Leucothrix mucor DSM 2157: one gene and its partners. The main gene of each other region encodes a partner of the protein of the gene in region 2 in a complex. Links are inferred from orthologs where the notes say so. Each region holds a gene or a part of one and is shown on either strand. Other genes may lie near its edges. The genes, in order: tsaE, tsaD and tsaB.

Region 1 (3,116 bases), 490 kb from region 2 along the record:
AAAAAACGGCGTAACATCCGGTTGTTCTCTCCTATTCAAGCTGGCACCCACAAACATCACAAAAGCAATGATTCCCTATAACGCAGGAATAAATCGCCGATGCAGATAATTTATAACATCAGTGCTGACTCTTTGTTTTTTGTTGGTCTAATGCCCAATCGATATGCTCGGCAACCAGTTCACAGGCGCTGGCGCGTTGCTCCATAAGGGCGGTAATTATTCGTTGGTGGTACGGTGCATTGCCCAATGCGACCGCGATATTTCGCTGCCAACGGGTATAACCGATTCGTCGAATAGCAGAGCCTTGCATTTTGTCTAAAAATACGGGTTCTGACCAAGCAAACAAATCCAGTAATCTTGCGCTATCCAGCTGGTGCCTAACTTCGTAATCCGGCTCATCACTTTGCTGGGCAAAACGATTCCACGGGCAGATTAACTGACAATCATCACAGCCATAAATACGATTGCCAATGGCTCCTCTAAATTCCGGAGGAATCACGCCTTTTAACTCGATAGTCAGATAGGAAATACAGCGAGTGGCATCCACGACATATGGCGCAACAATGGCTTGTGTCGGACATACATCGATACACGCGGTACAACTGCCACAGTGCTCTTGAACAGCTCCAGTTTCCGGCAATTCCAAATCGACATATATCTCGCCAAGAAAGAACCATGAACCGGCATCCCGACTCAGAATATTGCTGTGTTTTCCAACCCAACCTAAGCCCGCTTTGACAGCAATCGGCTTTTCTAGCACCGGTGCACTGTCGACAAATACCCGAAATCCAAACGCCCCAATTTCATCTTGTATTTGTAGCGCTAACTGCTGTAATTTTTTCTTGAGTACTTTGTGGTAATCACGCCCTAACGCATAGCGTGAGATGAAAGCAAGCTCAGGATGATTCAAAACCATTTCAGAATCGGTACTGGCGGTGGGCAAATAATCCATTCGCACGCTAATCACACTGCGAGTACCTTCATGTAATAACGCTGGCCGGCTACGCTTAACCCCGTGCGAGCCCATCCAAGCCATATCACCCTGATAGCCCTTATCCAGCCAATCCTGCAGACGCAGCTCTTCTTCAGAAAGCTCTGTATTACTAATGCCCAACTGCTGAAAACCCAGCTCCCGCCCCCATTCCTGCAAGCGTTCAACAAAGCCTTGCCGATCTGATTGCGATGCTAATGACGTCATGCCGGTCTCGAACTATTAAGATTTTCGCGATAGTATGGAGCATCTCTATCCAGATACCAAGTTATGAACCCGAATACAGCCTGTAATTTGCAGATCCCCTGCACACTAAATTTAGCCGATGAACAATCTATGATGGAACTTGGCGGGCAACTTGCCTGTCTGTTACCGGTGGGTGGCTTAGTGCTACTGCACGGTGATCTTGGCGCTGGCAAAACTACCTTAGTGCGTGGCCTTCTCAGATCCTTGGGGCTTGAAGGAACGGTGAAAAGCCCCACTTATACTCTGGTTGAGCCCTATAGTCTGGCAGGACGCGACATTTACCATTTTGATTTATACCGTCTGTCCGACCCAGAAGAGCTGGAGTATCTCGGTGTGCGCGACTATTTCAGGCCAGATGCACTGTGTTTAATTGAGTGGCCCGACCAAGCCAAAGGCTTTTTACCCAAGGCCGATATTGTCGTAACTTTAAGCTATGCGGGTGATGGCCGAACTGCCACAATCGAAACACCTTAATTCAATAAAAAACATAGACTTATAGATTTAATGTAAAATCTACTTGATCTTATCAGGCTAATGCGTTTATCTTATGCACTGTAAGTCTGGTAATACTATAGAGCGGTCCAAATGGAAGTTAACAATCAGAAAAGAAGGGATTTCGTTCTGACACTGGCAAAATCAGTTGGTGTCTTAGGAACCATGGTCTATGCCCCTCACCTTGCAGCTAAGGATAGCAAAGCATTGGTTAAGTCAGTTTCGATGCGTAATGGTCGAAACCAACAACACATCGTGTTCGAACTTGATCGTTCGATTGAGCACAAATTATTTACATTAAGCTCGCCTAACCGCGTTGTTCTTGACCTTAAGGGTGCTAAGGCAGCCGGCGCATTGAAGCTTAATAGTGACAGACCCACCAGCTTAGTTAGCCGTCTGCGTTATGCAATGCGTAACGACGATGATCTGAGAATTGTGCTGGATATGGCACAAAAGACTAAAGCTAAAGCATCACTCAGTCAGTCCTCAGGTAAGTACCTGTTAGAGATTGTACTGGATGATAACAATAGTACCGCTTCTGCAGCGGTCGTTGCTGCGGCAGCCGCTCCTGCACCTAAGCAAGCGCTAAAACCTGTTGCCAGCCAAGCAAAAGCCGGCTCACGTAACTTTAATGTTGCGATTGATCCTGGCCACGGTGGATATGATTCTGGCGCGGTAGGCAAGCACGGTACTTATGAGAAGGATGTTGTACTGCAGATCGCTCGTCGACTGAAAAAGCACATCGACAATACCAAAGGTATGAAGGCTTTCTTAACACGCGATAGCGACAAGTACATTACTTTGCGTAAGCGTATCGAGATTGCTCGCGCTAATGGTGCTGACTTATTTATCTCTGTACACGCAGATGCTAACACCAACAAAACAGTGACTGGCTCTTCTGTGTATATATTGTCTGACAAAGGCGCATCCAGTGAGATGGCTTATTGGTTGGCAAAAAGTGAGAATGGTGGCGGCGTTGAAATGGCTGGTACCACGCTGCAGTCTGATAACCGCGTACTGTCTGAAGTATTGCTGGATCTAACACAGTCTGCTGCTTTGGATGACAGTTTTGATTTAGCGAAAGAAGTATTGTCTGAGCTTGGAACGGTTAACCGCCTGGCACGTAAGGTAGTGGAAAGTGCGAACTTTGGTGTGTTGCGCTCACCAGATATTCCATCCATGCTGATTGAGACTGCATTTATTTCGAATCCTCGTGAAGAGAAACAACTGAAAACACCACACTACCAAGAGAAATTGGCTAGCGCGGTATATCGGGGAATTCGTAGTTATAAGCTGGCCCTGGAAGCCCGTGATCCACGTTATGCAACGACTCAGTCCGAGCATCAATCCGGTTAAACATCGACCGGAAAACAGTATTCGATGTGAC
Region 2 (3,126 bases):
ACGCCATACTTTACCGCACGCTCAATTTTGGCGTAAAGCGACACGGGGCTAAACAGTTTAACGCCTGATTTTAGCGCATAGAGATCATGCTTTTCCTCACCCAATAACCAATTCTGAGGATAGTTGCGAGCGATATTGGGCACTTGCCACTGTGCATCAAAGCCTTTGCTAGTGACAATAGAGCGAACTGGTGGAATATCGCCAATAAAGCTAGGGTGTGGCCATCCGGATTTGATATTGGCCGTGGTGCTTTCTCCAACTGGGGCAAAGCTTAGGCCTTCACTGCCATTCACGCTGAATTTGATCTTAAATTCCGGCAGAATCAAATCCCGCTCCAGATCCTTCATGCTGGCATGAAAACCTTGCGGTAGCAGGTTTGGCAGTAGCGTACCGGGGCGCAGTGGCGCAGTGGTATTGCTATCCCAACGCAGTGGCAGCGTTTCATCAATGGCTTTGGTATCACTCATACCGACGGCTAGCCATGCATCTTTCCAGCGTACTCGCTTTTGCTTGGAGTCGATATCAGGCAGGGCATTCATATCAAAATGCCCACTCATTTCAATGTCAGCCGTGTAGACTAGCGCATCGTAAATGCCGCGCTTGCGGTGCTTTTCCAGTATTTGAGTGTCGATGCGCAAATCTTTGGGTAGCAGCACAATGGTTTTTTCATTGAAAATATCGCGGGTAACCGTACGGGTTTCACCTTTATCATCCGTTACCGTGTCTATACTGATAATATGCTCGGTATAAGGCACGACCAGAATAGGGCCGGCAATCACTTGCTGAGTGCCCCAGGTATCGGCAATGCTGGAGATCGCGGTGCGGTAGTAATAGGTGCGGTCGCTGACCACTTGTTTTGCAAGAAATAAAGGGATTAGCATCGCCGCTGCGATAAAACCGATCAAAATACTGCGAAAACCAAGTGAATAGCGAATCGATTGCAGTTTACCCGCAGGCGTTTCTTTTGTAGATTGTTGGTCCATAAATAGTGTCAGACGCGTTCAACGCAACAAGAGTGATAATCTGGCAGAGCATACAGGATTGAAGGGGTACATTAAAGCTGATGAAAGTATTAGGGATTGAGTCATCCTGTGATGAGACAGGTGTTGCGGTTTACGACACTGAGGCCGGATTATTATCGGAGCGATTATATAGTCAGGTTGCGATGCATGCCGAGTACGGTGGCGTAGTGCCGGAGCTGGCGTCCCGCGATCATATTCGCAAGCTGGTGCCGCTAGTGCGTGAAGCGCTCAGCGATGCAGGCTTGACCCTGAATGATTTGGATGGCATTGCCTATACCTCAGGGCCGGGCTTAATTGGCGCGTTGATGGTCGGTGCATCAGTCGGGCGGACCATGGCTTGGAGTCTGAATATTCCCGCTTTGGCCGTGCATCATATGGAAGGGCATTTATTAGCCCCAATGCTGGAAGATTCAGCACCTGAATTTCCCTTTGTGGCACTGCTGGTCTCTGGCGGTCACACCATGTTGGTTCAGGTGAAAGCTGTCGGCGATTATGTGATTCTGGGTGAGTCGGTGGATGATGCAGTCGGTGAAGCGTTTGATAAGACCGCCAAAATGCTGGGCTTATCCTACCCCGGTGGACCAGAGCTGGCGAAACTCGCCGAGCAGGGTGTACCTGGTGAATATAAATTCCCACGGCCAATGGTGAATCGCCCTGGATTAGATTTTAGTTTCAGCGGATTGAAAACGGCTGCGCTACAAGCGTGGAATCAATCGGCACAGACTCCGGAAGATAAAGCCAATATCGCCCATGCTTTTCAGGAAGCGGTAGTGGATACTTTAGCGATTAAATGCGATCGGGCATTAAAGCAAACAGGCTATCAGCGCATGGTAGTGGCTGGTGGAGTGGGCGCAAATAAGCGCTTGCGCGCAAAATTAGATGAGTTAAGGGCGGAAGTGTTCTTCCCAAGACAAGCATTCTGTACGGATAATGGTGCGATGATTGCTTATGCCGGTGCCTTACGGTTGGCAGCGGGCCAGTTTGAACCCGCTACCATCTCACCAAAACCGCGCTGGTCCTTAGAGACGCTGACCGTCTTGCCCGACGCCGTGTAACATATTGCCATCCGGATCATTGGCATTCGCCGCCGGAATCCAAGGGCTTAGGCACTGACGACTCTTCACGCAAGGGTCGGTCAGTGTTTTCATAAACGCCACCAAGTCATCAATATCTTGCTTACTACTATTAGCGACCGGCTTAATGTCGATACCTGCTTTTAAGCTGCCTTGGCGGCTACGCTCCAGGCTTTTCTGGCGAATACCCGTTTGCTGTAACTGTTTCGGGTCATATTGCTTAAGCGCCTTTTGAGGGTTAAGCATGTGAGCAGTGACTGCTTCCAGTGATGTGTACGCACCGTTATGCCCCCAAGGGCCGGTGACTTCCACATTCAGCAAACTAGGCGTGCGGAAACGGTAGCGATCATCTTCCTTGCCGGAAATAATAAAGCAGCCTTGGTCATCATGACTGGTATCGCCAGCGTGTAACGGCTTACCCTCGCCAATCTGTGGCATGCCTGTATTGTAGAACTCTTCGTTCGTGAAAAAATCACCGCTATGACAGCTGGCACAGTCTGCGCCGCCTTGGCTTTGCGGCTTAAAGAACAGATTAGCCCCACGCTTGGCAGATTCAGAAATCGCCTGTTGATCACCTGCAATATAGGCTTTCCACGGATTATCAATAAACAATTGCGAGCGCTCATAATCAGCAAGCGCTTCAGATACATTCTGCTCCGTAATCAAATCGCCAATCGGCGTGCTCTTATCATTAAAGGCTTTGCGAAATGAGCTTTCCCAGTTTTGCTTTAGGCGATCAGTTAATGAGCGGCGTAAGGTTTGAGTTAAGGCGTCCGACATAAAACCACCACGCATTTCTTCTATGGAGGTGATCGGGAAGCGGGCTTGGGCTTGAACCAGATTTTCGCCACCCAGTGCATCGGCTTTGTTAAAACCGGTATCTGGTGTTTCAATCGAGTATTGATCCAAACGCTTGACGCGTCCATCGTGGAACATGTGCTTTTTCCAAAGCGCCACATTGAAGGTCGTTGGTGCGTTTCGCGGTACATTAATAAAGTCCGCTTCACTGAGTTGTCGGCCTGGGCCCAGCA
Region 3 (3,157 bases), 1.5 Mb from region 2 along the record:
CGGTGATTTTAGATGAGGCGCATCAGCTTCCGGAAATTGCATCAACCTTTTTCAGCGATACCTTAAGTAGCCGTCAGTTACAGGATTGGAGTCGCGATACTTTAGCGGAGTGTTTAGAGTCTGCTTCTGATATGGGTGACTTGCGCGAGCAGTTGGCTAAGCTGGATAAAACCGTCTTAGACCTACGCTTGGCAATGGATAAGCCTGGCCTGCGTGAGCCATGGTATAAAATCCGCGATAACGAGCCAATTCAACGCGAGCTGCAAAATCTTAGCGATGTAATGGACTTGTTGCTAGGTCAGTTACAAATCGCTAGCGAGCGAAGTAAAGGCCTGCAATCCTGCTATGAGCGTTTATTTGTACAATCCCAACGTCTGCAAAACTTCCAGTCGCCCAAGCCAGAAACCGTGCAGTGGTATGAGACCTATACTCGCTCTTTCTCGCTTATCTCAACCCCATTGGAAATAGCAGAGCCGTTCCGTAAACAGCTTGATGCCTATCCCTGTGCTTGGGTTTTAACCTCAGCAACTCTGGCCGTTGGTCATTCCTTTGAGCATTTCACTCAACGCATTGGGCTAGAAAACCCCAAATCATTGCTATTGGATAGTCCCTTTGATTATTGGAATAATGCGCTGCTGTATGCGCCACCTAATATGCCAGAGCCACAACACGCTGACTTCACTCCTCGGGTTGTGGAAGAAGCGATTCCGGTGATTAAAGCGGCTAAAGGTCGAACCTTTATGCTATTCACCAGTTACCGTGCGCTCAATCAGGCGGCCGAACTGCTGAAGTCAGAGATTGATTATCCGATTTTGGTACAAGGTGATACCTCTCAGGCTGAAATGATTAAACAGTTCAAAGAGCTGGGCAATGCCGTATTACTTGGCACCAGCACGTTCTGGGAAGGTGTGGATGTGCGTGGTGATGCGCTGAGTTGCGTCATTATCGATAAGTTTCCCTTTGCATCCCCAGGTGATCCGGTGCTGGAAGCGCGGATTAAATCGATTCGCGAGCAGGGTCGTAATCCCTTTAATGAATATCAGCTCCCGCAGGCAATTATTGCCATGAAGCAGGGTGTTGGACGTCTGATCCGTGATGAGGCAGATAAAGGGGTATTAATGATTTGCGACCCACGCTTGCGAACTAAATCTTATGGCCGTACCTTCCTTGAAAGTATTCCACGTGTACCGCGCACCAGTAAGCGGGAAGTGGTTGAACGATTCTTTACGAGTATCAGTAAATGAAAATTCTGGCAATTGAAACCGCCACCGAAGCCTGTTCTGCGGCTGTCTACAATGATGGCGAGATTACAGCGCGTTTTGAGTTTGCACCTCGCGAGCATACACAGCTGATTCTTCCGATGCTGGATGATGTACTGGAAGACGCTGGCGTCACACGTGAAGAGCTCGATGCGATTGCTTTTGGCTGTGGACCCGGTGCTTTTACGGGCTTGCGAATTGCTGTGGGCATTGCTCAGGGCTTAGGCTTGGCGTTGAACAAGCCACTGATTCCAATTTCAACCCTAGCCACTATGGCTGAGTTAGTGCTGGAAAATCAACCCGATGCTGAAGGTAATTATATTGCAGCCTTAGATGCTCGTATGGGTGAGGTTTATTGGGGTGAATACGCAAAGCAAGGTGATGAGCTAGTGCTGATTGGTGAAGAGCAAGTCTCTGCACCTGAAGTTTTAACTGAATATGGTAAGCCCGCCATTGTGTTTGGTAGCGGTTGGGAGGCTTATCAAGAGACCTTCCTGCAGAATCCTCCACCTTGGATTAAAGGGATTATCCGTGAAGTATTCCCAAGTGCCTACTATGTTGCGAAGCTTGCGGCTGCCGCATGGCTGCGTGGTGAAACCATCGATGCAGCAGACGCTGAACCGGTTTATTTGCGTAATAACGTTGCCTTGAAAAAAGGCGAGCAGGGTAAGACTTAAATGATGGATCTTCAACGGACAGCGAACGCTGCCAATTTTCGTGGCGACATTCGTACTACTCACGCCGACTTTCAGGTTGATGAAATTCCTGATTTTGAACCCAGTGGTGAAGGTGAACATGTCTGTGTGAAAATTCGTAAGGACGGGCAGAATACCGAATGGACTGGCCGCCAGCTCGCTGATATCGCAGGTATTGCGCGCCGTGATGTGTCGTATGCCGGATTAAAAGATCGTCATGCGATTACAACGCAGTGGTATAGCGTCTGGTTGCCGGGCAAAGAAGCACCGGATTGGCAGCCACAATTACCAGAATCCATTCAAATTATTGAGCAAGTGCGCCATAACCGTAAATTGCGAATTGGTACTCTTAAAGGCAATCGCTTTAAGTTAGTAATCCGTAACTGTGAAGGTGATAAAACTCAGTTAGAATCCTGTCTCGCAGCCATTCGTAAAGATGGTGTACCTAACTATTTTGGTGTGCAGCGCTTTGGTCACGATCAGCAAAACATTGTCCGCGCGACTTCGTGGTTTGAAGGTCACAGTAAACCAAAGGCTAGCAAGCAACGTGGAATGTATCTTTCTGCGGCTAGATCCTTGATTTATAACCACTGCTTGTCACAACGTGTGGCACAGGGGCAGTGGAGTTCGGCAGTTGATGGTGATGTCTTTAAGCTTGATGGAACCAATAGTTGTTTCTATGAGCCGTTAAATGACACCTTGATCCAACGGGTTACTGAGCTTGATTTGCATCCAACAGGTCCATTGTGGGGTGCTGGTGAGCTGGTTTCTCAGGGCGAAGTTGCCGCATTGGAGTCCTCAATGACTGAGGTGTTTCCGGTGCTGTGTGCGGGTCTTGAAAAGCATGGTTTAAAGCAAGAGCGCCGCTCGCTACGAGTGATGGTGGGTGAGCTTGAGCACCAATGGTTAAGTGATGATTGCCTGGAATTGAGCTTTTCATTACCGCCAGGAAGTTATGCCACGAGTGTGCTGCAGGAGCTAGGTGAGTTTCGGGATGCGACTGAACTTCCGACCGAAACCTAGGACTAAGTCTTTTTAGAAGACAAGTACATCGGGCCAAACTAATAGTTTTATGAACATTCCGACGATAATAAGGCGAAGACTAGCGCTTAGCCTGCTGTGCGGTGGGTTAGTGCTGGCGCAACCAGTGTTAGCCGCAAGCTGTTTAACCGCTCAACCTGGTACGCTACTACAAAAATCGGC

What was found.
Region 1: the proteins of tsaD (region 2) and tsaE are in contact, whole or in part, in a crystal structure (PDB 6N9A), measured with the Thermotoga maritima proteins. The link is inferred for Leucothrix mucor DSM 2157 from one-to-one orthologs. Residues at the interface, in WP_004082750.1 of Thermotoga maritima: Cys10, Asp11, Arg49, His50, Leu82, Gly84, Gly135, Gly136, Glu154, Thr155, Leu156, Asp157, Asp158, Ser159, Glu162, Asp165, Lys166, Arg169, Leu170, Tyr175, Lys213, Thr214, Leu217, Tyr218, Gln221, Arg222, Asn324; in WP_004082108.1 of Thermotoga maritima: Leu37, Gly38, Lys46, Lys57, Val59, Lys60, Ser61, Thr63, Phe64, Thr65, Leu66, Met67, Val69, Pro71, Tyr82, Arg83, Leu84, Asp86, Asp88, Phe89, Asp93, Ile128, Asp130, Glu131, Arg134.
Region 3: the proteins of tsaD (region 2) and tsaB are in contact, whole or in part, in a solved structure (PDB 4WQ4), measured with the Escherichia coli proteins. The link is inferred for Leucothrix mucor DSM 2157 from one-to-one orthologs.

Annotation. Positions count from the first base shown.
Region 1 is NZ_ATTE01000001.1:302,427-305,542, reverse strand. What follows is about bases 28-2,986. They hold tsaE (tRNA (adenosine(37)-N6)-threonylcarbamoyltransferase complex ATPase subunit type 1 TsaE), read left to right. Parts: upstream 28-1,261; coding sequence 1,262-1,711; downstream 1,712-2,986. Other genes in these bases: LEUMU_RS24090 (N-acetylmuramoyl-L-alanine amidase), read left to right, coding at 1,823-2,986; queG (tRNA epoxyqueuosine(34) reductase QueG), read right to left, coding at 119-1,198. In the rest of the region: LEUMU_RS0101470 (S1 family peptidase), read right to left, coding at 1-17; more of LEUMU_RS24090, read left to right, coding at 2,987-3,085. UniProt on the Escherichia coli protein: Required for the formation of a threonylcarbamoyl group on adenosine at position 37 (t(6)A37) in tRNAs that read codons beginning with adenine.
Region 2 is NZ_ATTE01000001.1:797,455-800,580, forward strand. Bases 102-3,070 are described here. They hold tsaD (tRNA (adenosine(37)-N6)-threonylcarbamoyltransferase complex transferase subunit TsaD), read left to right. Parts: upstream 102-1,063; coding sequence 1,064-2,077; downstream 2,078-3,070. Other genes in these bases: creD (cell envelope integrity protein CreD), read right to left, coding at 102-983; LEUMU_RS0103545 (cytochrome-c peroxidase), read right to left, coding at 2,042-3,070. In the rest of the region: more of creD, read right to left, coding at 1-101; more of LEUMU_RS0103545, read right to left, coding at 3,071-3,126.
Region 3 is NZ_ATTE01000001.1:2,271,834-2,274,990, reverse strand. What follows is about bases 89-3,088. They hold tsaB (tRNA (adenosine(37)-N6)-threonylcarbamoyltransferase complex dimerization subunit type 1 TsaB), read left to right. Parts: upstream 89-1,240; coding sequence 1,241-1,936; downstream 1,937-3,088. Other genes in these bases: LEUMU_RS27950 (lytic transglycosylase domain-containing protein), read left to right, coding at 3,087-3,088; truD (tRNA pseudouridine(13) synthase TruD), read left to right, coding at 1,937-2,977; yoaA (DNA repair helicase YoaA), read left to right, coding at 89-1,244. Outside these bases: more of yoaA, read left to right, coding at 1-88; more of LEUMU_RS27950, read left to right, coding at 3,089-3,157. UniProt on the Escherichia coli protein: Required for the formation of a threonylcarbamoyl group on adenosine at position 37 (t(6)A37) in tRNAs that read codons beginning with adenine.